Regions from separate parts of the Arthrobacter sp. SD76 genome, predicted to be linked through region 1. Evidence: riboswitches for the same ligand, from Rfam matches in the RefSeq annotation. Region 1 holds a riboswitch; each other region holds the start of a gene.
What was found. A riboswitch is a leader RNA that binds a small molecule or an ion and turns the genes downstream of it on or off. The one in region 1 is predicted to bind S-adenosylmethionine.

Region 1 (4,935 bases):
AGAGTTGTGCCAGGTTGCTGATCCCGGTGGTGCCGCCGTGTTTCCACGCTTGGAGGTGGTCGGCTTCGTTGTCGAGTGCGTTGTTGTTGCAGCCGGGGAAGGTGCATTTGCCGTCGCGGAGGGTCAGGGCTTGTCGCATGGCTTTGGTGAGCCGGTAGCTGGTGCGGCCGATTTCCAGGGGTGCTCCGTCGCGCGGGTCGATGAGGACGCGGGTGAAGGAATCTGCTCCGTCGGCGAGGAGTTTACGGGCCATGGACGCGGGGATTGGGCCGTAGCCGTCCAGGGTGGCCGGTTCGTCAGTTAGGCCGAGCAGGGCGAACACGGGGACGGTGACGATGACGTCGGTGCGGGGTGTGGGGACTTTCCCGGCTCCGGGGCTGGTTGCGCCGGGGGACGCGGTGGTGGTGCTGGTTCCCGCTTGGCTGCAGGTGTCGCCGGTGCTGTTGTCTTTGGTGCCGGGGTTACTGGTTGCGTCGATGTGATCGTTGGTTTCGAGGTGAGTGTTGTCGGGGATGCCGAGGTCCGCTGCTGGTTCGTCGGATCCGAAGAGGGTGGCGAGCCCGAGGAATTCATCAGGGAACTGGTCCTCCGCGGCGCCTTGAACCTGATCGCCGGTGCCGGGGTGGCTGTTGCCGTCGCCGGCTGCAGGCGTGCTGGTGCCGGGTTGGCTGCCGCGTTGTCCGCCGGTGCCTTCCGTGTCCCCTCCGCCGGCCGGGGCGGCCATGCTCGGCCCGGAGCCGGAGCCGGTGCCGGTGCTGGCGTCTGTGGTGGTTGTTGTGGCTTGGGCGGGGGTGAGGAGGCGTCGGGCGACTTCGTCGGCCCTGATTTGGGAAAGAGTGCGGGTTTCGTTGGGGCCTTGGAGGCCGCGGGCGATGGCTGTAGTTTTGTTCCAGGCCGCCAACGCGCAGTCTGCCCGCATATAGATCGCGAACCAGGCCATGCCGTCGCGTTCGGGGGTGAATTCGACCCGCCGGTCGGCTGCGGATTTGGTGTGGCGTTTTTCGATGGATTCGGGGTGGTGGCGTTCGCGCCAGGCGCGGACCTTGGCCCGCAGCCGGGACGGTACAAGGTTTGTGGCGGGGCAGCCGCGGGCCGGGTTCGGTGCGTCCGGGTCCAGGAAGTGGTCCGCGAGGGCCACGGCGGCGGGGTGGTCCAGGGCCTCTGTTTCGTCGGCGATGATCCTGGCGCCCTGCCACGACAATGCCCCTGAAGACAGGTTCCCGTAGACCGAGGGGAGGGCGCAGACCCGACGGGCCTGGGTGATGAATGCCCCTGCTGCTCCGTAGCTGATGGTCAGGACTCCGGCGATTTCTTCCACTGTTGATATTTCCGTGAACGTGCGGTCGTGGGCGGAGGCATCGGGCGGGGTCATGGCCTGCTGCAGGTCAAGGCACTGGGCAGCGTCCCTGGCCTTGAGTGCGGTGGTCTGTGCCTCAAGCTTGGATTCCAGGCCAAGCCGTTCCAACCGAAGTTCAAACAGTCGGCCGAGAACATCAACCCCGGATCCGTCCGCATCTCCATTGGCAAGCGCGGTCTTCAAGGCTTCTTCCTCAAGGAACAGCCCATTCAGCGCGGCCGCAGTGGCATAAAAGCCTTCCATCGCCGCTGCTGTCCCTGAGCCGTTTCCCATACCCACATCATCGCGGGAGGCACTGACAATTTGCGCTGGAGCTGTTCCGCATGCTTCTCCCTGCCCGGCGCCGGGAGCCGCGATGGCAGGAAACAGCGCCTTCCTCTTAGCTCCGCTGCCCATGCCGTTTCCCATACGCACATCATCGCGGGAGGGTGTGACATTTTGAGTGGCTGATGCCAAAAGACCTAAGCCAGGGGAAAACAACACCCGCGGGTTAAATGACTTCGGCCGCCATCAGGAAGTGACGCCGTTGTCACATCCTGATGGCGGCCGAAGCCCGCTCGGGCCAAATGCCCGGTCAGGGGAAGGTCAGATGGTGACCGCTCCGTTTTGGGTTTCGAAGGTCACCGAGAGGATGCCGGGCGTGCCGTGCGGGGCAACCCACTCAACGGCAACATCCTCCAGCGGCTTTTCCACCGGCTCGCCCAGCCATTCGGTAACCCGGGAGGCCGAGCCGGCGATGGTCAGGCAGCTCATCTTGATGTTGCTCTCGTAGGCGTTGGACGGGTGGAGCGACGGATCGCCCTCCCACTTCAGCATGTAGGGCACCTGGGGATCGGCGATGAGGCCCAGGATTCCAATCTGCTTCCACACCAGCTCGCGGCCGTCGGGGAACTTGCGGTTGCCGTTGACGGCAGCCCGTCCCAGGCGTGCCTCGAACGGAGCAAGGTCGTCAACTTCGACGCACCAACCCATCCAGCCGCCGCCCGCTGCGGAGCGGGCCCGCACGGCCTGTCCAAAGGGAGCCTTGTCCGACGCCGGGTGGTCCAGGACCTCCACGACCTCAAGGTATTTGTGTCCCGCGAGCGGGATGATCATATTCCGGGTACCGAACCGGGGGTGTACCCCGCCCTTCACTGCCTCAACGCCGAGGGCAGAAGAAATACGTTCGGTGGTGGCCGCGAGGCCATCGTGTTCACAGGCGTAAGAGACGTGATCCATGCGCATGCCATCATCTTGGCACTTTGTGATCGGGCTCTCAGCTAAGGGTACCCTTACTGGGATTTTCCGATTTCAGCAACCTCGAGACCTGCTCCACGGGAGGAAAACCCGCAGGACCATGTTCGTCACAATGGTGTCCGCCCGACCCGGAGCACTCCTACACTGGGCCCAGGTCATGAGTGCCAGCAACAGCCCCGGCTCGCTGGCCGGCAACCCTCCATCCGCGGTGGGGTGCCCCGGGTGAGGACCTGGCCGTCCGGCAAAAGGCCGGATGGCAAGCGCGGCCCGTGGTGCTTCCAGCATGCCGGGCCCAGTCAAAGGAGCCTTGAATGTCCAACGGATGGTCCTTCGAAACCCGCCAGATCCACGTCGGCCAGGAACCGGATGCTGCCACCGGCGCCCGCGCCCTGCCTATCTACCAGACCACCTCCTTCGTCTTTCCCAGCGCCGAGAGCGCCGCGAACCGCTTCGCCCTCGCCGAGCTTGCCCCGATCTATACGCGCATCGGCAACCCGACCCAGGACGCCGTGGAGCAGCGGATCGCCAGCCTTGAAGGGGGCCTCGCCGCGCTCCTCCTCAGCTCGGGGCAGGCGGCAGAGACGTTCGCCGTCCTGAACATCGCCGAGGCCGGTGACCACATCGTGGCCAGCCCCAGCCTTTACGGCGGCACCTACAACCTGTTTGCCCACACCCTGAAGAAGTTCGGCATCTCCGTCACCTTCGTGGCGGACCCGGACAACCTGGACCACTGGCGCGAGGCGGTCCAGCCCAACACCAAGCTGTTCTTTGCCGAGGTGGTGTCCAACCCACGGCAGGACGTGCTGGACATCGAAGGCGTCTCCCGGACCGCCCATGAGGCCGGCGTACCACTGATCGTGGACAACACGCTGTCCACGCCGTACCTGATCCGGCCGCTGGAATGGGGCGCCGACATCGTGGTCCACTCGGCCACCAAATACCTGGGCGGCCACGGCGCCGCAATTGCCGGCGTCATCGTCGATTCAGGCAAGTTCGACTTCAGCAAGGACCCGGAACGCTTCCCCGGCTTCAACACGCCGGACCCCACCTACAACGGCCTCGTCTACGGCCGCGACCTGGGGGAGGGCGGAGCGCTGGGAGCCAACCTGTCCTACATCCTCAAGGCCCGGGTCCAGCTCCTGCGTGACCTCGGTTCGGCCGTTTCGCCCTTCAACGCCTTCCTGATCTCGCAGGGACTGGAGACCCTGAGCCTGCGCGTGGAGCGCCATGTGGCCAACGCCCAGGAGGTTGCGCGGTGGCTGGAAGCACGGGACGACGTCGAATCCGTAGCCTACGCCGGGCTGCCCTCCAGTCCCTGGTATGAGCGCGGCCGCAAGTACGGCCCAGGGGCACCGGCGCGATCGTCGCCTTCAACCTGGCCGGCGGCGCCGAAGCGGGCAAGCGGTTCGTGGACGCCCTGGAACTGCACTCCCACGTTGCCAACATCGGCGACGTCCGCTCGCTGGTCATCCACCCGGCGTCGACCACGCACAGCCAGCTGTCCCCGGAGCAGCAGGCCGCGGCCGGCGTCGCCCCGGGACTGGTCCGCCTCTCCGTGGGCCTGGAGCACATCGACGACATCCTCGCCGACCTCGAGGCCGGCTTCCGCGCGGCAAAGGAGGCCTCAGGCGCCTGAGCGCACGGCCCGGGGAGCTGAGCCGGGAGCAACGCCCGACGGCGGGTGGCCACCCGGGTGCGCACGGCCGGGGAAGTCACAACCAGTCACACTCTTGGCCCGGGGCGGGTGGTGTTTCGTACACTCGAACCAGGTCATGAGTGCCAGTGACAGCCCCGGCTTGCTGGCCGGCAACCCTCCTTCCGCGGTGGGGTGCCCCGGGTGAAGACCTGGCCTGCCGGTCATTCCGCCGGTGGGCAAGCGCGTAGAAGAGGTCTTGCCATGACGGTTACCGTCACCCGTACCACCGTTCCCGAGCACGGAATTGTCCGTTACGCCTCCATCGGGGGCCTGGAACTGGAAGCCGGCGGCTACCTGCCGGACGTCACGCTCGCCTACGAAACGTGGGGCACGCTCAACGCGGACGGCAGCAACGCCATCCTGATCGAGCACGCCCTGACCGGCAGCACCCACGTCACCCGCGGCGACAGCGACGAACCCGGCTGGTGGGAACAGCTCGCCGGGCCCGGCGCCCCCGTGGACACTGACCGGTTCTTCGTGGTGTCCATCAACATCGTGGGCGGCTGCTACGGGTCCACCGGGCCGTCGTCGCCCGCCCCGGACGGGACGCCGTGGGGTTCCCGCTTCCCCTGGTGACGCTGCGGGACAGCACAGTGGCAGAGGCCCGGCTGGCAGACCAGCTCGGAATCGGCAGCTGGTACGCGGT
Region 2 (4,935 bases), 1.3 Mb from region 1:
CCGCAGACTCCGCGGGATAACCGGGCCGGACCCGCTGGTAGTGCCGGCCGCCCTGCTCGAAGCTCTTTCCCAGCTCCCTGCGCCGCCCATGATCCAGCCTGGGGCCACCCCGAACCACCTGCGGCCTCCTTCAGTCAATGCCTTGCGGTACCTTCCGAATTTACCGCATCAGCCGGACCGGTCAGTCGTCGGTGCAGGGAGCAGCGCCGGCGGTGCCCGGCGTGTTCGGGGCCCAGTGCGGGTAGGTGCGGGTGTCGTTGGCAGGAACCCAGCGTCCCGCGTCCACCACGTAGTCCCAGCCGAGCCCGTCACGGCGCAGCTTGGCGATCCCGGCCAGGAGCCTCTGGGCATCTTCCAGCCGGGAACCCACGCCGAAGCTGGCGCGGAGCGAACCGGAAGGCAGGCCCAGCCGCTTCAGCAGGGGGTGTGCGCAGAAGCGCCCGTCCCGGAGGCCCACGCCGTGCTCGGCCGAGAGGTACGCAGCCACCAGGCCGGCGTCGTAGCCCTCAACGGAGAAGTTGACTACACCGATGGTGTCCGTGTCCGGGTTGCTGTCCTTGAAGATCTGGTGCACCGTGACGCCGTCGATCTCCTGCAGGCCCTCCACCAGGAAGGAACGGATGGCGGACTCGTGCGCGTGCCAGCGTTCCTGGTCGAGGCCCGCGATGACCTGGGTGGCCTTGGCCAGCGTGGCGGCACCCAGGACGTTGGGGGAGCCGCCCTCGTGGCGGGCCGGTCCGGTCGCCCAGCTGACGCCGTCGAGCCTGGCTTCCTTGACGGCGCCGCCGCCGGCAAGGTGGGGGGTACCGGCGTCGAGCCAGTCCGGCCGTCCACCAGGACGCCGGCGCCGAAGGGCGCGTACAGCTTGTGGCCGGAGAAGGCGACGTAATCGACGTCGTCCGCGCTGATGTTGATGCGCCGGTGCGGCGCCAGCTGGGCCGCGTCCACCACGATGCGGGCCCCGTGCTGGTGGGCCAGGGCAGCAAGGGCGCGGACCGGGAGGATCTCGCCCGTGACGTTGGAGGCACCCGTGATGGCCAGCAGGCTGACGCCACCCTGTTCCAGCTCGGCGCGCACAGCGTCGATGGTGCCGGCGATGGTGTCGGCAGCAACGATGCTCCGGTGGGGAACGCCCTGCCACGGCAGGAGGTTGGCGTGGTGCTCGATGTCCAGGTACAGGACGTCGCCGGCGGGCCGGCCATCGGTGAGGGGCAGGCAGCCGGCCAGCAGGTTGAGCGAGTCCGTGGTGTTCCGCGTGAAGATCACGGAGTCGTCCGGGCGGCCGCCCACGAATTCGCGGACGATGCTGCGGGCGTTTTCGTAGACCGAGGTGCTGATCTGGGACGCGTAGCCGGCACCGCGGTGGACGCTGGCATAGAAGGGCAGGATCTCGTTCAGGTAGGCGGAGACCACCGAGAGGGCGGGGGCCGAAGCGCCATAGTCGAGGTTCGCGTAGCGGATGTGGCCGCCCGAAATCAGAGGTGCCTGGATTTCCGCTCCGGTGACGGCTGCAAGCGGACGGCCGGCCAGCGCCTGGCGCTCGTCGAAGACGGAATCGGCGGTAATAGCGGCGTTGGGGGAGACGGTGGCAGTTGTCACAGAGACCTCACTTCAAAACAGGACTCCGGTATCAAGGGAATCCGCGCTTGCCGCATCCGCTCCGGACCGGCCTGGTCGTCACCCGGGGCACCCCACCGCGAATGGAGGGTTGCCGGCCAGCAAACCGGGGTTTTGCGCTGGCACTCGTGACCTGGTTAAGAGCGTAGAACATGGGGCGGCCAGGACTGAAGCCGGCGCAATCGTTAAGGCTTTTGTTACGCGCGGATGGAAATCGCGCCTTTCGGCGAAGAACACGACGGCGGACACCTCCTTCCGGAGGTATCCGCCGTCGTTTGTTCGGTTGCCGGGGTCTTTAGAGCAGGTCGTCCAAACCCGGGTTCAGCCGCTGCAGCACTTCCGAGTGCAGGATGGAGTTGGTGGCCAGGGCGTTACCGCCGAAGGGGCCGTCCTCACCCTCCAGCGAGGTGAAGCGTCCGCCGGCCTCCACCACGATCGGCACCAGGGCTGCCATGTCGTACAGGTTCAGCTCCGGCTCGCAGGCGATATCCACCGAGCCCTCGGCCACCATGCAGTAGGACCAGAAGTCGCCGTAGGCGCGGGTCCGCCACACCGATTCGGTGAGCCCCAGGAACTCGTCCAGGTTTCCCCGCTCCTTCCAGCCGGAGAGGCTTGAGTAGGACAGCGAGGCGTCGGAAAGGTTGGAAACGTTGGAGACCCGGAGCCTGGTGGCCGCGGCGAGCGAACGCCCCATGTAGGCGCCCATGCCCTTGGCGGCCCACCACCGCTTGCCGAGGGCCGGGGCGCTGACGACGCCGACCACCGGCTCGCCCTCGTCGACGAGGGCGATCAGGGTGGCCCACACGGGGACGCCGCGGACGAAGTTCTTGGTCCCGTCGATGGGGTCGATGATCCAGCGGCGCGAGCCGTGGCCGGTACTGCCGAACTCCTCACCCAGGACCGCGTCGCGCGGGCGGGAGCGGGAGAGCTGGCCGCGGATGGCTTCCTCGGCGGCCTTGTCCGCGTCGGTGACCGGCGTCAGGTCGGGCTTGGTCTCCACGTGGAGGTCCAGTGCCTTGAAGCGGCTCATGGTCTGGTCATCCACGGAGTCGGCCAGGACATGGGCCAGGCGCAGGTCATCGTTGTAGCTCGAAGCGGGTTGGATCATGGTTCCAAACTACCGTCTGCAGGCAGTTCTGCTGGGAGATCGGCGTTGTCAGTTGACGCTGCCGAGCTCCTTTGCCTCCTGCGCTTCCTCCCGTGGATCCGCTCCGAGCAACCGGCGCAGCGAGGCCAGCCGCGCTTCTCCGGTGGGTCCGGCATGGCCCGCGGCGACCCATTCATCCAGGCCGCAGTTAACGGCACTTGCCGTGTGCTTGCAGCCGCGTTCGCAGGCGTCGGTGCCGGGTGAGAGGTCGGGGAAGGACCGCAGGATCCGGTCCGGGTCCACATGCGCCAGGCCGAACGAACGGATGCCGGGGGTGTCGATGATCCAGCTGCCCGGCGGGGCGTCCACCAGCCGCAGGGCCAGGGCGGACGACGACGTGTGCCGGCCCCTGCCGGTGACCGCGTTGACGCCGCCGGTGGCACGCTCGGCTCCCGTGAGCGCGTTGACCATTGTTGACTTGCCGACGCCGGAGTGTCCGAGCATGACGGTGACCTTGCCGTCCAGGTAGGACCGGAGCGCGGCAACTGCCGCGCTGTCCAGCCGGGCGGACAGGCCGTCGTCGGAGCGCGCGTCGATGCCGGACGCCTGGGTGTCGGCGGTCCGGCTGATGATCACGGGAAGGTCGAGGTGCGTGTAGTTGGACAGGAGCTCCGCTGGATCCTTGACGTCCGCCTTGGTGACGAGCAGGACCGGCTCGATGCCGGCGTCGTAGGCCGCCACCAGCGCGCGGTCGATGAAGCCCGTGCGGGGTTCCGGGTTGGCGGCGGCCACCACGATCACCAGCTGGTCGGCATTGGCCACCACGGCCCGCTCCACCGGATCCGTGTCGTCGGCGCTGCGCCGCAGGAGGGTTTTGCGGTCCTGGATCCGTACCAGCCGGGCCAGGGTATCGGGGTCGCCGGAGACGTCCCCCACGAGGGAAACGAAGTCGCCCGCCACCACGGGGGAGCGGCGCAGTTCCCGGGCCCGGGCGGCGATAACCGTACGCTCGTTCGCGGAGTCCTCGCCCACCACGGCCGTGTATCGCCCCCGGTCAACGGTGATGATCCGACCGGTCACGGCGTCGTCGTGGCTGGGACGGTCCTTGGTGCGGGGCCTGGAACCCTTCTTGTTGGGCCGGATCCGGACGTCCGATTCGTCCCAGGAGTCAGTGCGCCTGGCCACCGCTAGCCTTCCGCCCCGGTGCGGGCCTCCTGCTGCGGGGCACCGCCCTGGGCGAGCATGTCCGCCCAGATCCGGGGAACTCGGGCATGGTTTTCGCCGTGGTGGCGATGTCCTCCACCTGCACTCCTTCCACCGCCAGGCCCAGGATTGCACCTGCAGTGGCCATGCGGTGGTCAGCGTAGCTGTGCACGACGCCGGCATGCAGCGGGGCGGGCCGGATCACCAGGCCGTCGCTGGTTTCCTCGGCGTCACCGCCAAGGCGGTTGATTTCCGTGACCAGCGCGGCCAGCCGGTCCGTTTCGTGCCCGCGCAGGTGGGCGATCCCGGTGAGCCGGGACGGGCCCGACGCCAGCGCGCACAGCGCCGCTACCGTGGGTGCCAGTTCGCTGGTGTCGGCGAAGTGGGCGCCCTTGATTTCCGGGCCGCCCGTGACCGTGAGGACGCCATCCTCCAGTGTCACTGTGGCGCCCATCTCGGCCAGGATGCTGCGCCACAGGTCACCCACCTGCTGGGTCTCCTCCGGCCAGCCGGGAATCCGGACAGTCCCGCCAGAAGCCAGCGCTGCCGCGAGGAAGGGACCGGCGTTGGAGAGGTCCTGCTCAATCCGCTGGTCGAAAGCGCGGATGGGACCAGGTTGGACAACCCAGTGGTTGGGCACCGAGTCGTCAACCTGGACCCCGCCCCGCGGAGGACGGCGACCGTCATGTTGATGTGGTCCAGGCTGGGTACCGGCTTGCCCACGTGCTCAAGATGCAGGCCTTCCGTGAACCGTGCCCCCACCAGGAGGAGCGCCGAGACGAACTGGGAGGACGCGCTGGCATCGATCACCAGGTGCCCGCCACGGACCTCTCCGCTGCCTTCCACCACGAACGGAAGCGACGACGGCGTGCCCCCATCCTCGGCGGATACCGCCACCCCCAGTGCCCTCAGCGCCTCGATGATGGTTCCCATCGGACGCTTGCGTGCGTGCGGGTCGCCGTCGAACACGCTGGCGCCGTTGCGAAGCGCCGCGATGGGCGGAACGAAGCGCATGACCGTGCCGGCCA
Region 3 (4,935 bases), 2.6 Mb from region 1:
CGCGGTGCGTGGTGGTGGCCGGGTGCGTGATCAGGGACTTCGAGTCGCCCAGGTTGTTGGAGATGTCGATGATCCGCAGCCCGTCCAGCAGCGCGAAGGCGGCTTCCTTGCCCGAGCGGCCGCCGGAGGGGGGCAGTTCCAGGGTGAGCACCGTGCCGCCGGCACGCATCTGCTTCGCTGCGAGGTCGTACTGCGGGTGGGACTTCAGCAGCGGGTACTTCACCCAGCTCACGGCAGGCTGCTGCTCCAGCCATTCAGCGAGCCGGAGGGCGGTGGCGGAAGAGTGGTTGACACGCAGCGCCATGGTCTCCAGGCCCTTGGTCAGCACCCACGCGTTGAACGGCGACAGCGACGGGCCGGTGTGGCGCATCAGCTGCTTGACCGGGCCCTCGATGTACTCCTTGGTGCCCAGGATGGCACCGCCCATCACCCGGCCCTGGCCGTCGATGTGCTTGGTGCCCGAGTAGACAATGACGTCCGCGCCCAGCTGGCCGCAGCGCTGGAGCAGGGGAGTGGCAAAGACGTTGTCGACGACGACGGTGGCCCCGGCGGCGTGCGCGAGTTCGCTGACCGCGGCGATGTCCACGATCTCCTGCATCGGGTTGGACGGGGACTCGAAGAAGACGGCGGTGGTGGGCTGGGACAGGGCGGCGCGCCACTGCTCCAGGTCCGGGCCGTCCACGAACACCGTCTCCACGCCCCACCGCGGCAGGATCTCATTCAGGATGACGAAGCAGGAACCGAAGAGCGAACGGGCGGCCACCACGCGGTCCCCGGCAGCCAGCAGGGCGCCCAGGGCGGTGAAGACGGCGGACATGCCGGACGCAGTGGCGAAGCATGCCTCCGTGCCCTCGAGCAGCCGGAGCCGCTCCTGGAAGGTTGCCACGGAGGGGTTGCCGTACCGGGAGTAGACGAAGCGCTCGTCCTCGCCGGTGAAGGCGCGTTCCGCAGCGGCGGCGGATTCGTACACGAAGCCCGAGTTCAGGAAGACCGCTTCGGAGGTTTCCTGGAAGTTGGTGCGATCCAGCCCGCCGCGGACGGCCTGGGTGTCGGGGTTCCAGCCGGCGGCGTCGTTATTGAAGGTCACTTAGTTCTTTCCGAGGTTGGTCGGCAGGCCGCGGTTCTTCCAGCCATTGACGGTCCGTTCGCCGTAGCGGTCCGGATCGCCTTCGAAGCCCTCCAGGACGTTGTAGGAGGTGAAACCGGCCTGCGTCGCGGCGATGGCGGCGGAGATGGAACGCTGGCCGGAGCGGCAGATGAACACCAATTCGGTACTGGAGTCTTCCGGCGCCTGCTGGCTCAGGTCCTTGAGGAAATCCGGGTTGGGAATGCCGCCGGGGAAGGTCCACTGGATGAACAGCGGATCGTTGTCCGTGGCCTTGGTGTCCGGGATGCCGATGTGGGCCCATTCGCCTTCGGTGCGCACGTCCACCAGGATGGCACCCTGCTCAAGCTTGGCCCAGGCTTCCTCCGGCGTCAGGTCTCCTGCGTAGCTCATGCGTGGCCCTCGCCGTCGAACTCGAGGTCCTCGTTGGCTGCTTCCAGGTCGTCAACAGCGGTGGCGACGGCGGCGTCCGCCGAGGCGATGGCGGCGGGCAGGACGACGGCCTGGGCCACGATGACGCTGGTGCCGTTGAAGGCTGCCGCCGGGCTTCCGTGCAGGACGTAGCCTTCGGCGAGCGCGGTGGAGATCCGCTCACAGAATTCACGGTTGTCCGGGCCGCTGATGAGGCGGTAGGACAGCTTTTCTTCGGGGGCGTCGGACACGACGGATCTCCTTCTCTCACGCTTGCAGCTCGAATCGGTCGATATGCCGAGTATTCACCTGAGGCACCCCGCCGCGGAAGGAGGGTTGCCGACCGGCCAGTCAGGGCTTGGCGCCGGTACTCGATTACTCCCCAAAAACGTAACATCTGGCACCGGCGGCCGCATCGCCGTTGTCGTCATGTTGCGTAACTGAAGCGGAAACGCTGCCGGGGATGCGGTCGCGGTGCCCTTCCCGGGGACGGCCGACGGCGGCATTACAGCAGGTGGGAGGGCTTTTTCTATCCCATCGCGGGAGGGGCGGCCCGATACAGTTCTTAGGGGGCAGCGCCCCGCCGTCGAAGATCAGCACTGGGGGTCCCTTTGAACATGCGAACAGCCGCGCCCTGCCGCCTCCGCCTGGCCTGGGCGTTCCTTGCCGCACTTGTTGTTGCATGTGTGGCAGCGGTCCTGTCGGCGGGGCCGGCCCGGGCGGCCGAACCCGCCCCGGATGCAGGGGAGCCGATGCTCGGCGTCGTCCTGGAATGGGGCGAGGACACTGCCGCGGGGTTTGCCGAGCGGCTGGGAGCGTCGCCGGCTGTCTTTGGACACGACATCGCCTTTCCGTACCGGTCCTCCGAGCAGAACGACATCAAGGGCTTCCTTGAACAGTCATCGCTTCAGGGGTCCCACGCCATGCTCACGGTCAAGCCCACCGTGCCGCTGGACCAGATCGACGCCGCGGCTGCCGGATCATTCGCTCGGGAAATCCGCCGGTTGACCGCACAGTTCCAGGGCCAGGTGCTGGTGCGGTTTGCCCCGGACATGAACGCCGGCTGGGTGGAGTGGGGCCAGCAGCCGGCCGCGTACCGGGAGGCGTTCCGGACAGTGTCCGCGGCGTTCAAGGATTCCGGCGACGGCCGGACAGTCATGGTCTGGGAGCCGTTCCTGGGCAAGGATTACCCCTTTGACCGGAACCGGAACGCCCCGGCTCCCGGCAGCGACGGGTTCGAACTGCTGGATACAAACGGCGACGGCGCCTGGGACGGGTCCGACAGCGCCTACGAACCGTACTATCCCGGTGATGACGCCGTGGACTGGGTTGGCCTGACGGCCTTCCACGACGACACTGCCGGCGGCGCGGCCGTCAATACCCTTCCGCGCGCCGGCGAGCTGGCGGAGATGCTGACGGCTTCAGGAGGCGAGAACTTCTACGCCACCTATGCCCAAGGGCGGAACAAACCGTTCCTGCTGCAGACCGCCGCTTTCTACAGCCCGGCCTCCGGCGGCGCATCCGAAGCTGAGATCAAGACCGGCTGGTGGGACCAGGTGGTAGGCACAGCCACCTCGGCGGAGTTTGGCAGGACGGCCGCGGTGGTCTGGGACGAGCGCACCAGCACCAGGGACACCGGCGTGGCCAGCATCGACTGGCTGCTGACCGGCAGCCCGGAGGTTGCCCGGGCGGCGCTGGAACGGCTGGAGGCCTCGCCCTGGTGACCGGTCCCGTCACGGAAGTGTCCGCCGGCGGCAGCGGTTATGTCCGGGCCAACACGCTGGCCGGGCCTGCAGCCTGGACCGTGGGGGCCGCGCTCGTCATCCTCCTTGTGGCTCTGTGGCAGATTCCGCGCCGCGTCAACGCCGCAACGGCCTGGAGCTATACGGACCCGTCCGGCAGGGATTCCCGCGTGGACCTGCTGCGCGGACTGGCCATTGTGTTCGTGGTGGTCAACCATCTGGGCATGACGTCCCTGTTCCAGCTGCTCACCCAGGAGGCGGTGGGCTTCGTTTCGGGTGCCGAGCTGTTTGTCCTCTTCTCCGGCCTGGTGGTGGGCATGGTGTACGGGCCACGGGTGAAGGACGATTTTGGAACGGTCGTGGACCTGACGTCACGGCGCGCCGGCAAGCTCTACCTGACGGCGCTGATCGTCCTGGTGGGTGTCTTCCTGGCTTCCCTGCTGCCGGTGTTCCGTACCGACGCGCTCACCACCTTCGTGGACCAAGGGACCGGCGGGGCAGGGCACGACGGCGCCGGACGCACCTACGACCTCTATGCAGGAATGGAGTCGCTCTTCCAGTTCCCGGTGCCGCCCCAGGTGCTTCCCGCCATCCTGCTGCTGCAGTTCGGCCCGTGGCAGTTCAATGTGATGGGGTTGTACGTGGTGCTGCTGCTGGCCAGCCCCTTCATTCTTGCTGCCCTCAACCGGGGCAAGGCCGTGTGGGTGCTGGCCGGCACCCTGGCGGTCTACGCCGTCGGCGCCACTACGCGCTTCCGGCTCCTGCCGTCGCAGTTCGAGGACTCGTTCCCGCTGCTCGTGTGGCAGGTATTGTTCGTGCTCGGCCTGGTTGCCGGATTCCACCGGCGCAGCATCGTCGCCTGGCTCTCGGCGCGGACCTGGGTGGTGGCCGCCTGCACGGCGCTCGCTTTCCTGTTGGCCTTCCTGTCCTGGGGAAATCCCTACCTGGCCAACGGCTTCGACGTCCGGCTGGCGCTCGTCGCGGACACCGTGTACCGGACGGTCTACGACGCGCTCTTTGCGAGGACGTACCTGGCGCCCGGCCGGCTGCTCAACGTCCTGGTCCTGGTGGTCGCGGCCTATGCCTTCCTCACCGCGTACTGGAAGCCCGTGCAGCGGGCCCTGGGCTGGTTCCTGATTCCGCTGGGCCGCGCCACGCTCTACGTGTTCATCATGCACGTGGTGCTGATTGCCGTGGTGGCGAACATCCCGGCCCTGCAGCAGGAGAACGTCCTGCTGAACACGGCAGCCTATGCGGCGGTGCTGGGGCTGCTGTGGGTCATGGTCCGGACGAAGTTCCTCTTCCGGATCATTCCCACCTAGGAGACGGGCCCGGCGTCGAAGGCTTTTCGAGGCATGGAAAAGCGGCGTGAACCGGGGCCGCAGCCCTTGGTTCACGCCGCCCTTGATGTCCCTGGGGCTGGTCCTGCTCAGACCAGCCCGGGGTAGCTGGCCATGATGTAGTCGGTGGCTGCGGGGCCCTTCATGTGAAGGCCGCTGCGATCCGGACTGATCCTGTCGCGCATGGCGGCCCAGAAGCTGTCCTCCGGACTGAGCGGCTGCTGGTTGATGAAGCACCAGCTGGTGTAGAGCCCGTACAGGCGGTCGCGATCGAGGACGTGTTCGGAGGTTTGGTCCAGGTAGGTGGCTTCTTGGAGAAAAATATCGAACTGCGAAT

Region 2: linked by a shared signal. The riboswitch ahead of ACPEE0_RS06760 (aminotransferase class V-fold PLP-dependent enzyme) and the one ahead of ACPEE0_RS13095 (bifunctional o-acetylhomoserine/o-acetylserine sulfhydrylase) in region 1 are both predicted to bind S-adenosylmethionine.
Region 3: linked by a shared signal. The riboswitch ahead of ACPEE0_RS00310 (DUF1737 domain-containing protein) and the one ahead of ACPEE0_RS13095 (bifunctional o-acetylhomoserine/o-acetylserine sulfhydrylase) in region 1 are both predicted to bind S-adenosylmethionine.

Annotation. Positions count from the first base shown of each region.
Region 1 is NZ_JBNBLR010000001.1:2,677,827-2,682,761, reverse strand. It holds gene ACPEE0_RS13105 (DUF222 domain-containing protein) at 1-1,630, opposite strand, end outside; gene ACPEE0_RS13100 (VOC family protein) at 1,943-2,581, opposite strand; SAM riboswitch class IV at 2,747-2,862, shown strand; partial or broken gene ACPEE0_RS13095 (bifunctional o-acetylhomoserine/o-acetylserine sulfhydrylase) at 2,905-4,229, shown strand; SAM riboswitch class IV at 4,362-4,478, shown strand; partial or broken gene metX (homoserine O-acetyltransferase MetX) at 4,491-4,935, shown strand, end outside.
Region 2 is NZ_JBNBLR010000001.1:1,368,350-1,373,284, forward strand. It holds gene ACPEE0_RS06755 (class I SAM-dependent methyltransferase) at 1-118, opposite strand, end outside; partial or broken gene ACPEE0_RS06760 (aminotransferase class V-fold PLP-dependent enzyme) at 182-1,599, opposite strand; SAM riboswitch class IV at 1,638-1,751, opposite strand; gene hisN (histidinol-phosphatase) at 1,913-2,725, opposite strand; gene rsgA (ribosome small subunit-dependent GTPase A) at 2,774-3,889, opposite strand; partial or broken gene aroA (3-phosphoshikimate 1-carboxyvinyltransferase) at 3,873-4,935, opposite strand, start outside.
Region 3 is NZ_JBNBLR010000001.1:73,274-78,208, forward strand. It holds gene ACPEE0_RS00300 (O-succinylhomoserine sulfhydrylase) at 1-1,087, opposite strand, end outside; gene ACPEE0_RS00305 (rhodanese-like domain-containing protein) at 1,088-1,498, opposite strand; gene ACPEE0_RS00310 (DUF1737 domain-containing protein) at 1,495-1,767, opposite strand; SAM riboswitch class IV at 1,781-1,896, opposite strand; partial or broken gene opgC (OpgC domain-containing protein) at 2,134-4,580, shown strand; gene ACPEE0_RS00320 (hypothetical protein) at 4,688-4,935, opposite strand, start outside.